One region of the Nonomuraea sp. NPDC059007 genome, then DNA from elsewhere that is predicted to be linked to it. Evidence: riboswitches for the same ligand, from Rfam matches in the RefSeq annotation. Region 1 holds a riboswitch; each other region holds the start of a gene.
The links. Region 1 has a riboswitch for thiamine pyrophosphate ahead of thiO (glycine oxidase ThiO). Riboswitches for the same ligand answer to the same signal wherever they lie in the genome.
Positions count from the first base shown of each region.

Region 1 (5,099 bases):
GCCAGGCCGAAGTCCACGACCTTGACCCGGCCGTCGTCGGTCAGCAGGACGTTCTCCGGCTTGACGTCGCGGTGGACCATCCCGCTCTGGTGGGCGGCGCCGAGCGCGGCGAGCACCGGGATCATGATCTCCAGGGCCTCGCGGGCGGGCAGCCTGACCCGCTCGCGCAGGATGTCGCGCAGCGTCTTGCCCGGCACGTACTCCATCGACAGGTAGACGATGTCGCCGTCGGTGCCCTGGTCGAAGACGTGCACGACGTTGGGATGGGAGAGGCTGGCCACGGACTTGGCCTCGCCGATGAACCGGCGCACGAACGCGGGGTCCTCGGCCAGCGAGCGGTGCATGACCTTCAGCGCTACCGTGCGGTCGAGCCTGACGTCGAGCGCGAGGTAGACGGTCGCCATCCCGCCCCGGGCGATCCGGGACTCGATGCGATAGCGCCCGTCGAGCAGTCGCCCGACGAGAGGGTCCGCGGTCGTCGTGTCCACGTGGCCGAGTTTACGGTCGTTTTGCCACTGGAGGGGCCTGACCATCCGAAACCGATGCCATTACGTGGCACTCCGTCGTCACTAAGGGTGCATGGGCGAGGACGCTTCAGCATAGCGGCGGCGGGGGATGCGCCCGGCCCGGCGCGCCATCAGGCCGGCCTGAACGGCCTGCTTCATCGCCGCGGCCATGAGCTCGGGCCGCTGCGCCCTGGTCACCGCGGTGGCCAGGAGCACCGCGTCACAGCCCAGCTCCATGGCGAGTGCGGCGTCGCTGGCGGTGCCGATCCCGGCGTCCAGGATGACCGGCACGGAGGCGGCCTCGACGATGAGCTCGATGTTGTGCGGGTTGCGGATGCCGAGCCCGGAGCCGATGGGCGCGCCGAGCGGCATGACCGCCGCGCATCCGGCCTGCTCCAGGCGGCGGGCCAGAGCGGGGTCGTCGCCGATGTAGGGCAGCACCACGAACCCGTCGGCCACCAGCCGCTCCGCCGCGTCGAACGTCTCGATCGGGTCGGGCAGCAGCGTGCGCTCGTCGGCGATGACTTCGAGCTTGACCCAGTTGGTGCCGAGCGCCTCGCGGGCCAGCCGGGCGGTCAGGACCGCCTCGCCCGCGGTGAAGCACCCCGCGGTGTTGGGCAGCACCTTGATGCCGCGCTCGCGCAGCACGTCGAGCACGGAACCGGGCGCCGACGGGTCGAGCCGCCGCATCGCCACCGTGGTCAGCTCGGTGCCCGAGGCGGCCAGCGCCTGGTCGAGCACCTCCAGCGAGGGGGCGCCGCCGGTGCCCATGATGAGGCGGGAGGCGAACTTCTCCCCGCCGATGATCAGCTCATCCACCCTGCACCGCCGTCAGCACCTCGACCCGGTCGCGGTCGGCCAGCGCCGTGGTCTCCCACGAGCTGCGCGTGACCACCTCGTCGTTCACGGCCACCGCGACGCCCTTGGTGGCTTCGGTCAGCGTCCGTACGGCCTGCGCCACCGTCGTCCCGCGGGGCACCTCATGCGCGGCCCCATTGATCGTCACATTCATGAAATATCCCCCTTCGGGATGAAAATTCGGGTTGGTTCTGGAGGCGGTGGACCTAGGGCGTGAACCGGGCGGGCGAGCACAAGGACGACAGCTCGCGCTCCTCGCCCATGAGGACGGCGGCCGTGAGCGGGGCCAGCAGCACCCCGCCCCGGTGATGCCCGGTGGCCACCAGCAGCCCCGGCTCAGCACCCGGCCCGATGAGCGGCAGGTTGTCCGGCGTGCCGGGCCGCAGCCCCGCCACCACCTCCGCCAGCTCCAGCTCGGTCACCCCCGGCACCAGCTCGCGGGCGTCGCGCAGCAGCTCGTACACCCCGCCCGCGGTCACCCGGGTGTCGAACCCCAGCTCCTCCTGCGTGGCCCCCACGACCAGCTCGCCGTCGCCGCGCGGCACCAGGTAGACGGGCAGCCCGTGCACCGTGCCCCGCACGCACCTGCCCAGGAGCGGCCGCGGCGAGCGCAGGCGCAGGATCTGCCCCTTCACCGGCCGCACCGGCACCGGGGCCAGCGCGCCGCTCCACGCCCCCGCCGCCAGCACCACCCGCTCGGCGCGCAGCTCCTCCCGATCCGGCTCTGGGTACGGCTCGCCGCCGGAGTCACCCGGGCTCAGCCGTACACCCTGGACGCCCTCATCGCCGCGCAGCAGCTCGCGCACCCGCGCCCGCACGATCGGGACCCCGAGGCGCTCCAAGGCGGCCAGCAGCGCGCCGGCGACCCTGCGCGGGTCCACCCAGGCGTCGCCGGGCGCCAGGAGGCCGCCGCGCACCGACGGCGCGAGCATGGGCTCCAGGCGGCGGCACTCGCGCCCGCTGAGCCGTTCGACCCGCAGGCCCAGCTTCTCCATGAAGCCCGCGGTCTCCTCCAGGACGGCCAGGTCGTCGGCGCCGAAGGCCACGTCGAGCGTGCCGTCGGCGCGGTAGTCGAGCGCCCCGGGGCCGAGGCCCGCGTCGGCGGTCAGCTCGGCGGCGAAGGCGGGCCAGCGCGCCAGCGAGGCCGCGCCCAGGCGCAGCAACGGCTCCTCGGTGAACGTGACCTCGCTCACCGGCGCGAGCATCCCCGCCGCGGCGTGGGTGGCGCCCGAGGCGGGCGCGGGGTCGACGACGGTGACGGGCCGTCCTGAGCGGGCCAGGCGCCAGGCCACGCTGAGCCCGACGACGCCGCCGCCCACGATCACGTGCATGTCCGCTCCCTACGCCGGCATGATCCGGATCAGGTGTCTTGCGGTCGAAGGCCCGATGAAGCCTTCCTCTCAGTCCGGTTAAGGCCGGACTCCCGCGCGTCTTACGGTCCCAGCCTACGGCCTCGGCAGGCACTCCCACGAATGACCCCGGTATGGTCGGAACCGTGGATCACGTGGTGGTGGTGGGAGCCGGCCTGGCCGGAGTACGCAGCGTCGAATCGCTGCGCGGGCGCGGGTTCGAAGGAAGGATCACTCTCCTCGGCGAGGAGCGGCACCGGCCCTACGACCGTCCACCCCTGTCGAAGGCGGTGCTGCTGGGCACGAGCGACGACAGCTTCGTCGACACCGACCTGGCCGCCCTGCGGGCCGACTTCCGGCCGGGCGTGGCCGCGAAGAGCCTGCGTGAGGGCGTGGTGGAGACCACCGAGGGCGAGCTGCCCTACGACGGCCTGGTGATCGCGACGGGTTCCGAGCCGATCCGGCTGCCGGGCGAGGGCCCCCAGCTGGTGCTGCGTACGCTCGACGACGCCCACGTGCTGCGGGCCGCCCTGGTGCCCGGCGCGCGGGTGGCCGTGGTGGGCGCGGGCTGGATCGGCGCCGAGGTGGCGACCGCGGCGCGCAAGGCGGGCTGCGTGGTCACCGTGATCGAGGCGGCCGGCACGCCGCTGTCGCACGCGATCGGCGAGATGGGCGCGCGCACGCTGCCCTGGTACGAGGGCGTCGACCTGCGGCTCGACACGATGGTCAGCGAGGTCGTCGAAGGCGGCGTGGAGCTGGTCGGCGGCGAGTTCGTGCCCGCGCACGTCGTGGTCTCCGGCATCGGAGCCCGCCCGGTGCTCGAATGGCTCGCCGACGCCGACATCGACCTGCACAACGGCGTCGTCACCGACGAGCACCTGCGTACCTCCCTGCCCGGCGTGGTGGCCGTCGGCGACTGCGCCAGCTGGTGGTCGCGCCGGTTCCAGACCCGGATGCGCGTCGAACACTGGGACACCGCGCTCAACTCTCCCGACGTGGCCGCCGCCACGCTGCTGGGCGAGAAGGCGGTCTACGACCCGGTGCCGTACTTCTGGTCGGAGCAGTTCGGCCACATGCTGCAATACGCCGGATATCACCCCGCGGGCGGCCGGGTCGTGTACCGCGAGGGGGAGAAGTGGTCGGCGGTGTGGCTGACCGCGGAAGATCGGATCACCGCCGTGCTGGCCGCCGACCGGCCCCGCGACCTCGTCCAGGGCCGCCGTCTCATCGAGGCTGGCGCCCGTCTTGATGTGGAACGCCTGGTAGATCCGGATGTGACCCTACGAGATTGTGTTGTTTGAGCAAGCACTCCATGTGGTAGTTGTGGTTTCGTGACGCTTTCTGTTGCACAGATCGACCGGGAGACCGACCAGCTCGTCAGCGAGTGGCTCACTCTCCCCGAAGTGGCCGCGCGCCTGGATCTCACGATCGGGCGGGCCAAGCAACTCCTCAAAGACCACAAGCTCCTCGGCGTACGGCGAGGCAGCGGCGGGCCCCAAGTGCCCGCGGTCTTCCTCGACGGAAAGGAAGTGATGAAGGGCCTGCCAGGCACGCTCACCGTGCTGCAGGACGCCGGCTACGACGAAGCCGAAGCCCTGCGCTGGCTCTTCACCCCAGATGACTCACTGCCAGGATCGCCCGTTGACGCGATCAAGGCCGGTCGGCACACAGAGGTCAAGCGGCGTGCCCAGGCCCTCGGTTTCTGAGGCCCGCCTCTACCTCTGCACCGACGGGCGGCGAGGACGCGGCGACCTGGCCGACTTCCTCGACGCCGTGCTGGCCAACGGCGTGGACATCGTCCAGTTGCGGGAGAAGGGACTCGAGGCGCGCGAAGAGCTCGCGCTGCTCGAGGTCTTCCGCGACGCCTGCGACCGGCACGGCAAACTGCTCGCCGTCAACGACCGGGCCGACATCGCCTACGCGGCCCGCCCAGACGTGCTCCACCTGGGGCAGGACGACCTTCCAGTGACGGTCGCACGAGAGATCCTCGGCGACGACATCGTCATCGGACGGTCCACCCACTCCGCCGCGGAGGCTTCCGCCGCCGCGGTGGAGCCGGGCGTCGACTACTACTGCTGCGGCCCGATCTGGCCGACGCCGACCAAGCCCGGACGCCACGCGCCCGGACCCGCGCTGCTGAGGCACGCGGCGGCGCTCGGCACGGACCGGCCGTGGTTCGGCATCGGCGGCATCGACCTGGACAACCTCGACGAGGTGCTCTCCTACGGAGTGCGCCGCGCCGTGGTCGTCCGTGCCATCACCGAGGCGGCCGACCCCGGCGCCGCGGCGGCCGAGTTCGCCAAGCGCCTGTCCTCCTGATGCGGTAGGCGTCCGGGGCCGTGCGTCGGTCAGACGTGCGGCCCCGCCGCTCGGCCGGGTCAGGACT
Region 1 is NZ_JBHYJD010000005.1:19,817-24,915, reverse strand. It holds gene pknB (Stk1 family PASTA domain-containing Ser/Thr kinase) at 1-488, opposite strand, end outside; gene ACFWY5_RS09445 (thiazole synthase) at 570-1,325, opposite strand; gene thiS (sulfur carrier protein ThiS) at 1,318-1,518, opposite strand; gene thiO (glycine oxidase ThiO) at 1,571-2,695, opposite strand; TPP riboswitch at 2,685-2,801, opposite strand; gene ACFWY5_RS09430 (NAD(P)/FAD-dependent oxidoreductase) at 2,860-4,014, shown strand; gene ACFWY5_RS09425 (Rv2175c family DNA-binding protein) at 4,045-4,419, shown strand; gene thiE (thiamine phosphate synthase) at 4,397-5,032, shown strand; gene ACFWY5_RS09415 (polyprenyl synthetase family protein) at 5,092-5,099, opposite strand, start outside.

Region 2 (5,099 bases), on a different contig from region 1:
GGCCCGGGGACCCGGCAGCTTGCCCAGCCCGTTGGCGTCGAGGCCGTACCCGAACCCGGGGCGGCCCGCCGCGTCGCGCAGGGGCTTGGTCTCGCGCCAGGCGTCGGCGAACCCCTCGGCCCCGTGGCCGTATGAGGTGACCATGCCGCCGAGCCGGTAGATCCGCTGGTAGTTGAGGGCGTCGGTCCAGCTGTGCGAGGAGATCACGCCCGCGTAGCCGGCCTGCTCCAGGAGGGTGAGCGTCCGGTCGGCGGCCTTGACGCTCATGTGGTCCACCTCGATGAGCATGCCGCGGCTCATCATGCCCTTGACCATGTGCTCACCGAGTGAGGTGAGCCCGCGTCTGTTGCAGTGCGGCCCCGGCGGGTAGACGGGCAGGCTGACGCCGGGCGGCAGCCAGCGGGCCAGTTCGGGCGGGAGCACCGCGGGCGAGATCGTGTTGTCGCGCTGCGGTCCCGTGCACGCCTCCGTCTGCCAGAAGCGGCCCGACGACAGGAAGTTGCCCAGGTTGACGATGACGCCCTGGGTGCCGGAGTCGAAGCGGACGCCGCACAGGGCGTTGTCGTACTTGTGGCAGACGAACATGGAGCGGACGCCGAGCTGGTACATCTCATCCAGGCCCCGGTCGATCTGGGCCTTGGTGCAGTGGGGGATGCCGAGCGTCTGCCGGCAGCCGAACGGCTCGGAGGTCTCGATGCCGAGCACCACGGCGAGCTTCCCGGCGGCGATGACAGAGCGGGCCTCGGCCGGGCTCCTGACCACGCGGAACCAGCCCTGGCCGGGGCCGCCGCTCTGCTGGTCGATGTAGTCCTGCATCTCGAACGTACGGCGGGCCTCCAGGCGGATGGAGCCCATCTCGTCACAGGGGTTGGTCTTCAGCGGGTAGATCTCGCAGAGCTGGCGGTTGGCCACGAGGTCGTTCACCATGATCCGCAGCCCGCCGCGCCAGGCGCGCTCGATCCAGGTGTAGTAGGCCTGCTGGTGGGTCAGCGAGTCGTGCGCCGGCCAGCTCTTGAACGTGGGCCAGCCGACCGGGTCGTGGGTGCCGGTCGGCTGTCCGGTGCGGGTGAAGTTCTCGAACCAGGCGGCTTCGCCGTTCGGGAAGTGGTCGAGGCAGTCGACCAGAGCCCTGGCGATGCCGCCCGGATCGAACGGCTTGCCGCAGAGCAGCTTGCCGCCGAACGCTTCGTAGGACATCAGATGGCTGTGCGCGTCGATGAAGCCGCTCACGGGCTGCTCGCTGCGGGATGACGCGGGGGCGGGTAACGCGAGCAGGGCGATGGCGACCAGGACGGCGAGTATGCGGCTGATCACGCCCTCAGCGTGGGCTCCTTACAGACGCCAGTCAAGACCCAATGTGAGTCCTACTCGCTATTTTGGGTCCGCCGGATCCAGATAGACCTCGCCACCCCTCTCAGTGAACTCCACCGCCTTCTCCGCCATGCCCGCCTGAATGGCCGCGGAGTCCGTCAATCCATGTTCCTCCGCATATTTCCGGACATCGTGGGTGATCTTCATCGAACAGAACTTCGGCCCGCACATACTGCAGAAATGCGCGGTCTTGGCGGGCTCGGCCGGGAGCGTCGCGTCGTGGAACGACCGGGCCGTCACCGGGTCCAGCGACAGGTTGAACTGGTCCTCCCAGCGGAACTCGAAGCGGGCGTCCGACAGCGCGTCGTCCCACTCCTGCGCCCGGGGGTGCCCCTTGGCGAGGTCGGCGGCATGGGCCGCGATCTTGTAGGTGATGACGCCGGTCTTGACATCGTCCTTGTCCGGCAGGCCCAGATGCTCCTTGGGGGTGACGTAGCAGAGCATGGCGGTGCCGTACCAGCCGATCATCGCGGCGCCGATGCCCGAGGTGATGTGGTCGTAGCCCGGCGCGACGTCGGTCACCAGCGGGCCCAGCGTGTAGAACGGGGCGTCGTCGCAGATCTCGCGCTGCAGGTCCACGTTCTCCTTGATCTTGTGCATGGGCACGTGGCCGGGCCCCTCGATCATGACCTGCACGTCGTGCGCGCGGGCGATCTTCGTCAGCTCGCCCAGCGTGCGCAGCTCAGCGAACTGCGCCTCGTCGTTGGCGTCGGCGATCGAGCCGGGCCGCAGGCCGTCCCCGAGCGAGAAGGCCACGTCGTAGCTCGCCAGCAGCTCGCACATCTCCTCGAAGTGCTCGTAGAGGAAGCTCTCCCGGTGGTGGGCCAGGCACCACGCCGCCATGATCGAGCCGCCGCGCGAGACGATGCCGGTCTTGCGCCGCGCGGTCAGCGGCACGTACGCCAGCCGTACCCCCGCGTGCACGGTCATGTAGTCGACGCCCTGCTCGCACTGCTCGACCAGCGTGTCCCGGTAGACCTCCCACGACAGGTCGGCCGCCACGCCGCCGACCTTCTCCAGCGCCTGGTAGATCGGGACGGTCCCGATCGGCACCGGCGCGTTCCTGATGATCCACTCGCGGGTGGTGTGAATGTTGCGGCCGGTGGACAGGTCCATCACGGTGTCGGCGCCCCACCGGGTGGCCCAGGTCATCTTCTCCACCTCCTCGGAGATCGAGGAGGCGACCGCGGAGTTGCCGATGTTGGCGTTGATCTTCACGTGGAAGTTGCGGCCGATGACCATCGGCTCGCTCTCCGGATGGTTGACGTTGGCCGGGATGATCGCCCGACCGGCCGCCACCTCCTTGCGCACGAACTCGCCGCTCACTCCTTCCCTGACCGCGACGAACTCCATCTCCTTGGTGACCACGCCCCGCCGCGCGTAGGCGAGCTGGGTCACCGGCGCCCCGGTGGCCCGCAGCGGCTTGCGCCCGTCGCCGGGGAAGACCTCGGTGTTCGCGCGGGCCCAGGCCTGCTGCTCCTTGAAGCCGTCGTCGATGGGCCGCACCTGGCGGCCGCCGTAGCGGGCGACGTCGCCGCGTTCGAGCACCCACACCTCCCGCGACCGCGGCAGGCCCCGCGTGATGTCGGGGTTGTCCGGCCCGGAGGTGTCGTACAGCTCCACCGACGTCCCGTTCGACAGGTGCACCCGCCGCATGGGGACCCGCAGATCACCGAGATGGATCTTGGAAAAGCGCGCGTCACTCATCGCGCAAACTCCCTTCGCCGGCATTACCCGGATCAGGTTCTGGCGGTCGGCGGCTGCTCCAGCCGTCCTCTCAGCCCGTTGCACCGGGCTCCCGCGTTCGGACCGCGCCACCGTACCCCGGCGACCCGGGGTACGCACAAGACCCTTTACAGCGGCGGCTCGTCGATCCGCCGCCTCTCCTCGTAGACCGTCGTCGTACGGCGCGCGTGCGGGTCCTCGTAGATCGGCTCCTCGATCACCCTGCGGGTAACGTGCATCCGGTACAGACCGAACAGCAACCCGGCCAGACCACCGATCATGAGGACGACGCCGATCACATTGATGTCAAGACCGGCGAGGTCGAACTCGACCGCCCAGGTCAGGATCGCGCCGAGCATGATGAGGATGATGCCTCCGGCGATTGTCATAATGCACCTCCAGAGGAAACACCTATCCCCATGTCGAAGAACAAACCTGTCGTCGTGATCGGGCTCATGGGCTCGGGCAAGACGACCGTCGGCAAACTGCTGGCCCGCGAGCTGGGCGTGCCGCTCAGCGACAGCGACCCGTACCTGCGCGGACGCTACGGCGCCAGCGCCGCCGAGATCGCGAAGGCGGAGGGCGCGGACGTGCTGCACCGGAGGGAGGCCGAGCACGTGCTCCACGCGCTGACCGAGCCGCCCCAGGTGATCGCGGCGGCGGCCAGCACCGTGGAGGACCCGCGGGTACGCGAGGCGCTGCGCGCGGCCTTCGTGGTCTGGCTGGACGCCCCCGACGAGATCCTGGCCCAGCGGATGCGCTCGTCCGACCACCGCCCGGAGTTCTCGCCCTCCGCCATGCGGGCGCGGCGCGGGCCGTACTTCCTGCAGCTCGCCGACCTGCGGCTCGACGTCTCCACGGCCACCCCGGAAAACACGGCGACAACCATTTACGAGGCTCTATAAATTAGGGAAATGTTCGCGAACAAACCCACCCTCGCCGGTGACCGGGTGACCCTCGTACCCGTCGGGCCCGAGCACGTCGAGGGCCTGATCGAGCTGTGCGACGACCCCGAGGTCGCCCGGCTCACGGGCTCCCACACCCACGACGGGATCTCCCCCAAGGCGGCCCTGGAGTGGTACACCACGCGACGCGACCACGAGGACCGGCTCGACCTGGCCATCATGGCCGCGGACGGGTACGTCGGCGAGGTCGTGCTCAACGAGCTCGACAAGGACAACCTGTCGTGCAACCTGCGCATCGCGCTGGTCGGCGCGCGGGCGTTCGGCAAGGGTTACGGCACCGAGGCCATCCGCCTGGTGCTCGGCCACGCCTTCGCCACGACCCCTCTGCACCGCATCGAGCTGGGCGTATACGATTTCAACGACCGCGCCAAGCACGTCTACGAGAAGGTCGGCTTCGTGCGGGAGGGCGTGCAGCGTGACGCGCTGCTGTGGGAGGGACAGTGGTACGACTCGGTGACGATGTCCGTGCTGCGGACGGAGTGGAAACCCCTGTCATAATGATCATGACGCACGGGTCCCTCGAGGCGCGCGAGGGACCTGTGGCGTTGCCGCTGCCAACCAATTCCGCGTTGTGCGCATCTAAGGGGCAGTGACGATGCGCTTGGTGCCCGGTGACCCCGAACGGCTTGGCGGCTACTGGCTGGCCGGCCGGCTCGGCGCGGGCGGCCAGGGCGTCGTCTACGACGCCTACGACGCCGAGGGCCGCCGCTTCGCGGTGAAGGTCCTGCACGGCGGGCTGAGCGGGCAACTGGCCAAGGAGGCGGCGGCGACCGGCCGGGTGGCCTCCTTCTGCACCGCCCGCGTGGTCGAGGCCAGGCTGGACGCCGAGCGGCCGTACATCGTCAGTGAGTTCGTCGAGGGCCCCAACCTGCGCCAGGCGCTCGAACGCCACGGCCCCTACTCCGGCGACTCCCTGCTCAGGCTGGCCGTCGCGCTGGCCACCGCGCTGGCCGCCGTCCACAGCTCGGGCGTGGTGCACCGCGACCTCAAGCCGGAGAACGTGCTGCTCGGTCCGGACGGGCCGCGGGTGATCGACTT
Region 2 is NZ_JBHYJD010000001.1:351,865-356,963, forward strand. It holds gene ACFWY5_RS01545 (Coagulation factor 5/8 type domain-containing protein) at 1-1,314, opposite strand, end outside; gene thiC (phosphomethylpyrimidine synthase ThiC) at 1,372-3,078, opposite strand; TPP riboswitch at 3,071-3,183, opposite strand; gene ACFWY5_RS01555 (DUF6458 family protein) at 3,225-3,485, opposite strand; gene ACFWY5_RS01560 (shikimate kinase) at 3,516-4,001, shown strand; gene ACFWY5_RS01565 (GNAT family N-acetyltransferase) at 4,011-4,559, shown strand; gene ACFWY5_RS01570 (protein kinase) at 4,657-5,099, shown strand, end outside.
Region 2: another riboswitch for thiamine pyrophosphate. It lies ahead of thiC (phosphomethylpyrimidine synthase ThiC); the one in region 1 lies ahead of thiO (glycine oxidase ThiO).

Region 3 (5,099 bases), on a different contig from region 1:
ACAGCCTGTGGACCATAATCTGGATGCATGCCCGAACTTCCAGAAGTGGCGTCGCTCACCGATTTCCTGCGTGAGCGGGCTGTGGGCCGGACGATCCTGGCCGTCGACGTGGTCGCCTTCCAGGCGCTCAAGACTTTCGATCCGCCTGTCAGCGCGCTCGGCGGGCTCACCGTGACCGGCGTGGCGCGGCACGGCAAGTTCCTCGACCTCGACTGTGACGGTCTGCACCTGATCATCCATCTGGCGCGCGCCGGGTGGCTGCGCTGGAAGGACGACCTCTCGGGCGCGAAGCCGGTCCGTCCGGGCAAGGGCCCGCTGGCGGTCCGGGTACGGCTGGCGCCCGACGACGAGGGCCTGGCCCCCGGGTTCGAGCTGACGGAGGCGGGCACGCAGAAGCGCCTGGCCGTCTATGTCACGAAAAATCCGGATGAAGTGCCGGGTATCGCTTCGCTCGGCCCCGACCCGCTGGCCGACACCTTCACCGTGGACGTGCTGAAGGGGATCGTGGGTGGCAACCGTACCCAGATCAAAGGTCTTCTGCGCGACCAGAAGGTGATCGCGGGCATCGGCAACGCCTACTCCGACGAGGTGCTGCACGCGGCCAAGATGTCCCCGTTCAAGATCGCGGCCTCGCTGACCGACGCGCAGGTGGCCGATCTGCACGAGGCGATCGTCGCCACGCTGCGCGAGGCGGTCGAGCGGGCGCACGGGGTGGCGGCCAAGGACCTGAAGGCGGAGAAGAAGTCGGGCCTGCGCGTGCACAACCGGGCCGGGCAGCCCTGCGACGTGTGCGGCGACACCATCAGGGAGGTCTCGTTCGCCGACTCCTCGCTGCAGTACTGCCCGACCTGCCAGACGGGCGGCAAGCCGCTCGCCGACCGCCGTCTGTCGCGCCTGCTCAAGTAGCCCGGTGGGCGGCGAACTGGAAGCAGCCGTACTCGACCGCCCGAACGTGCACCAACGCCACCTCGGGATCGGAGAACACCTCCTTGAGCGCCACCTCGGGGTCGGCGCCCTCGGGCAGGAGACGGCCGCCGTGGATGCGCCCGTCGGCGGTGTAGGCACGCAGGACCCGCTGGGCGGTGTGGGCGGCGGGCCAAGCGGTCGTGCCGGGTCCCTCGCACGGCTCGGCGTGGACGAAAATGGGCCCCAGCTCGTCATAGGGCCCGGGGTCGGCGCCGGTCTCGGCGGCCCAGCGGCGCAGCGGCGCGTACGACACCAGGGCGATCCGCTCGCCCGCCGCCGCCTTGCGCAGGCAGCACCGCAGCGGCGCGCCGCCCTCCTCGTCGATGCTGAAGCGGGGCGCCCGGCCCGCGTCGTCCGCCCGGAGCAGCTCGCGCACGATCACCGGGTCGATGGCGCTGATCTCGTATCCCATGCTCCGATGCTCTCCCGGCCGCCCTCCCGATGCTGGCGGCGGTCGGACCTGGCATTCGGGGGTCAGGCCACGAACGGCTCCTGGCCGCTCTCGCTCACCATCGGCCGCATGGCCGCCTCCCACGACTGCATGCCGCCGCCCACGTTGACCGCCTCGCGGCCGACATGGTTGAGCCAGGCCGCCGCGTGCGCCGAACGACCGCCCACCCGGCACACCACGTACACGGGCTGCCCGGCGGGCACCTCGTCGAGACGGGACTGCAGCTCGCCCATGGGGATGTGCACGGCGTCGGGCGCGTGCCCCGCCACCCACTCGCCCTGCTCACGCACGTCCAGCAGGTACGCGCCCGCGGGCACGTCCTTGGCCTCGATCTCGGGAACCGTCATGTACCCATTCTCCCAGGCCTCAGGACCGCCCGGTGTCTTGCCACCTGCCGGGCGAATGGCATAATCCGCCTGAAACTTACATAAGCGCGGGAGCTCGGGCACGGCCGGGCTGAGAGGGCAATCCCCACGCATTGCCGACCGCATGAACCTGACCGGGTAATGCCGGCGTAGGGAGCGTTCACGATGACGCGTGTCGTCGATGGATCACACCACTCTGATGACCCCCACCACTCGGAGGTGGCCCTGACCCTGGACGGGGCCACGCCGAAAACCCTCGGCGTGCTCGACCAGGGCGCGCTGTGGGCCAACCTCGCGGTCAGCCTGCTGGGCTTCTCCGGCGCGCTGCTGCTGCTCAACCCCCTCGGCGACGCGCCGCTGAGCCTGGCGGCGGCGCTCACCGCCACCGCGGTCGGCAGCCTGATCGGCACCGCCATGGTGGGCCTGTCGGCCATCCCCGGCACCCAGACGGGCAAACCGGCGATGGTCCTGCTGCGCGGGCTGTTCGGCGCCAAGCTGTCCTACATCCCGACCGTGCTCAACATCGTCCAGATGATCGGCTGGGGCGCGTTCGAGCTCTGGGTCATCTCCAACGGCGCGATGGCCATCTTCGGTACGGCGGTGCCGTACGCCGTCTGGGTGCTGGTCGCCGGAGCGATCACCACGGCGCTGACGATCTGGCCGCTGGGCGCGATCAGGCTGCTGCGCAGGTACGTCACGATCGGCGTGATCATCGCGATGGTCTGGTTCGCCGTGGACTTCCTGGGCAAGGCGCCGCCCCAGACCGGTGGCGACTGGACCGCGTTCGCCCCGGCCGTCGACTACGTGATCGCGCTGTCGATCTCGTGGGTGCCGCTGGCCGCCGACTTCGCGCGGCACTCGCGCTCCAGCAGGGCCGCCTTCACCGGCGTCGTGGGCGGCTACACGCTGGCCCAGATCGCCTGCCTGGGCCTGGGCGTCTACGCGGTCGCGCTGGCCGGGGCCTCGGCGGTCGCGGCCGACTCCACCGCGGTGTTCGCGCCGTTCGTGGCGGCGCCGCTGGGCGCGCTGTTCTTCGCCATCCTGGTGCTGCGCGAGACCGACCAGTCGTTCGCGAACGTGTACTCCACGACCGTCTCCCTGCAGAACCTCATGCCGAGGGTGGACCGGCGGATCTTCTCCACCGCCATCGGCGTGCTGACGGTCGCGATCGCGCTGGCCGTCGACGTCACCTCCTACGGCGCCTTCCTCGGGGTGATCGGCGCGGTCTTCGTGCCGATGTTCGCGGTGCTCGCGGTCGACTACTTCCTGCTGGGCGGCGGCACCCGGTGGAACACCGCGGAGAACGCGCCGGCCCGCTGGTCGATGCTGATCCCGTGGGCGCTGGGCTTCGCCGCCTACTGGGTGACCACGAGCACGCCGACGGTCGCGGCATGGGACGCGATCTGGCTGCCGTTGCGCGATGCCGTACGCCAGCCGTGGATGAACGGCGCGCTCGGCGGCGCCATCGTGGCGGCGCTGGTGACGCTGCTGATCGGACTGCTCAGCCGGTCGCGCGGGCGGGCGGCGGTGAAGTGAGTCAGCGGCTCTCGACGGTCAGGAGGTGGCGCTTGGCGGCGGCGCCTCCGGCGTAGTCGCCGAGTTCGCCGTCGGCCTGCACGATCCGGTGACACGGGACGATCACGCAGACGGGATTCTGGGCGAGCGCGTTCCCGACCGCACGCAGCGCGCGCGGCCGGCCGATGCGCTCGGCGATCTCGCCGTAGGTCGTGGTCGTCCCGTACGGCACCGCCATCATCTTCTGCAGAACCGTTTTGGCGAACGGCGTGGCGAGGGTGAGGTCCACCGGCGTGGTGAACGTGCGCAGGCGCCCGGAGAAGAACGCGTCGAGCTCGCGGCGCACCGGGTCGAGCCGGGCGGCGTCGGGCCCGATGAAGGAGCCGAACTGCTTGGCGACCCGCTCGAACACCGCGTTCTCTTCGTCGAAACTGCAGGTCACGACCCCGCGCGCGGTCACGGCGAGGACGAGCCTGCCGACCGCGCCGTCGTAGCGGCCGAAGGCGACGTCGGGCGGGTCCTCGCTGCGGTAGGTCGAAGAGGTCACGCGGAGCAGGGCATCGAGGTCACCGCTCGACATACCCTCACCCACTTCGCCACCTGGGAACCCGTGACCGCAGCGTATCGGACGGATCGCCCGACGGAAGCACCCAGCCACGGGCAGTATGGAGATGTGGGAGACATGCGGGCAGGTAGTGACGACGACCTCGCCGCCGTCGTGCTCGCCAGTTCCCCCAACGCGATCATCGCTCTCGACCGGGATCAGACGGTGCTCCACTGGAATCCCGCAGCCGAACGGTTGTTCGGCTGGACCGCCGCGGAGATCGTCGGGCGCCGGGCCCCGATCGTGCCGGCCGAGCTGACCGCCGAGCACAACGCGGTGCTCGAACGCGTGCGCACCGGCGGCCAGGTCTCGCTGCACACCAAACGTTTCCGCCGCGACGGGAGCCTGCTGGACGTGCGGATCGACACCAGCGCGCTGCTCCAGGGCAGCTCCGTCGCCGGCTACGTCTGTGTGCACCACCTGACGCAGGAGGACGAGGGCGCCAGGTTGCGCGTGGCGCGCCGCGAGCGGCTGGTGCGCCGGCTCAACGACGTCGTCGGCGACATCAACTCGGAGCTGGAGCTGCCCGCCGTACTCGACCGCATCGCCGCCAGCCTCACCGAGCTGACCGGCGCGGACGCCGGCGGCTTCGTGCTGATCGAGGGGGAACGGCTGCGCCTGGTGAGCGTGCACCAGCTGCCGGACTCGCTCAAGGACACCACGGCCGACATGCGCAACAGCCTGGTCGGCAAGCTCTTACGCACCGGCAAGACCGTGCTGCTCGAGTCGCATGGGCTCGGTGACCTGGTCTGGGCGCGGCTGCCCGGACTGCACACGATCGCGCTCGGGGTGGCGGCGATCGGGGGCCGGCCGTACGGGGCGCTCTACGCGTTGTTCGCCGACCACAAGCCGGGGCACGTCGAGCTTGAGCTCTTGGAGCTGCTCGCCGGGCACGCGGGCATCGCGGTCGGCAACGCGATGGCCTACCAGGACGCGGTGCGCCAGCGGGCGCACGAGCGCGCGGTGTTCGACGCCAGCGCCGACGGCATCGCGGTCCTCGACGAGGAGGGCCGGGTCCTGCAGTGGAACCCGGCGGCGGCCGAGATGACCGCCTTCAGCGCCGAGGCGGTACTGGGCGGGCCGCCGCCGTTCCCGCTGCCGCAGCCGGGGGAGAAGCTGACGTTCCAGATGGAGACCGGGCGCTGGCTCGACGTGCTGAGCGCGCGGATCGAGGAGACCGGGGAGATCGTCGTCGACT
Region 3 is NZ_JBHYJD010000006.1:320,391-325,489, reverse strand. It holds gene ACFWY5_RS12800 (Fpg/Nei family DNA glycosylase) at 28-906, shown strand; gene ACFWY5_RS12795 (DUF1203 domain-containing protein) at 899-1,378, opposite strand; gene ACFWY5_RS12790 (rhodanese-like domain-containing protein) at 1,441-1,764, opposite strand; TPP riboswitch at 1,841-1,955, shown strand; gene ACFWY5_RS12785 (purine-cytosine permease family protein) at 1,948-3,318, shown strand; gene ACFWY5_RS12780 (methylated-DNA--[protein]-cysteine S-methyltransferase) at 3,320-3,877, opposite strand; gene ACFWY5_RS12775 (PAS domain S-box protein) at 3,980-5,099, shown strand, end outside.
Region 3: another riboswitch for thiamine pyrophosphate. It lies ahead of ACFWY5_RS12785 (purine-cytosine permease family protein); the one in region 1 lies ahead of thiO (glycine oxidase ThiO).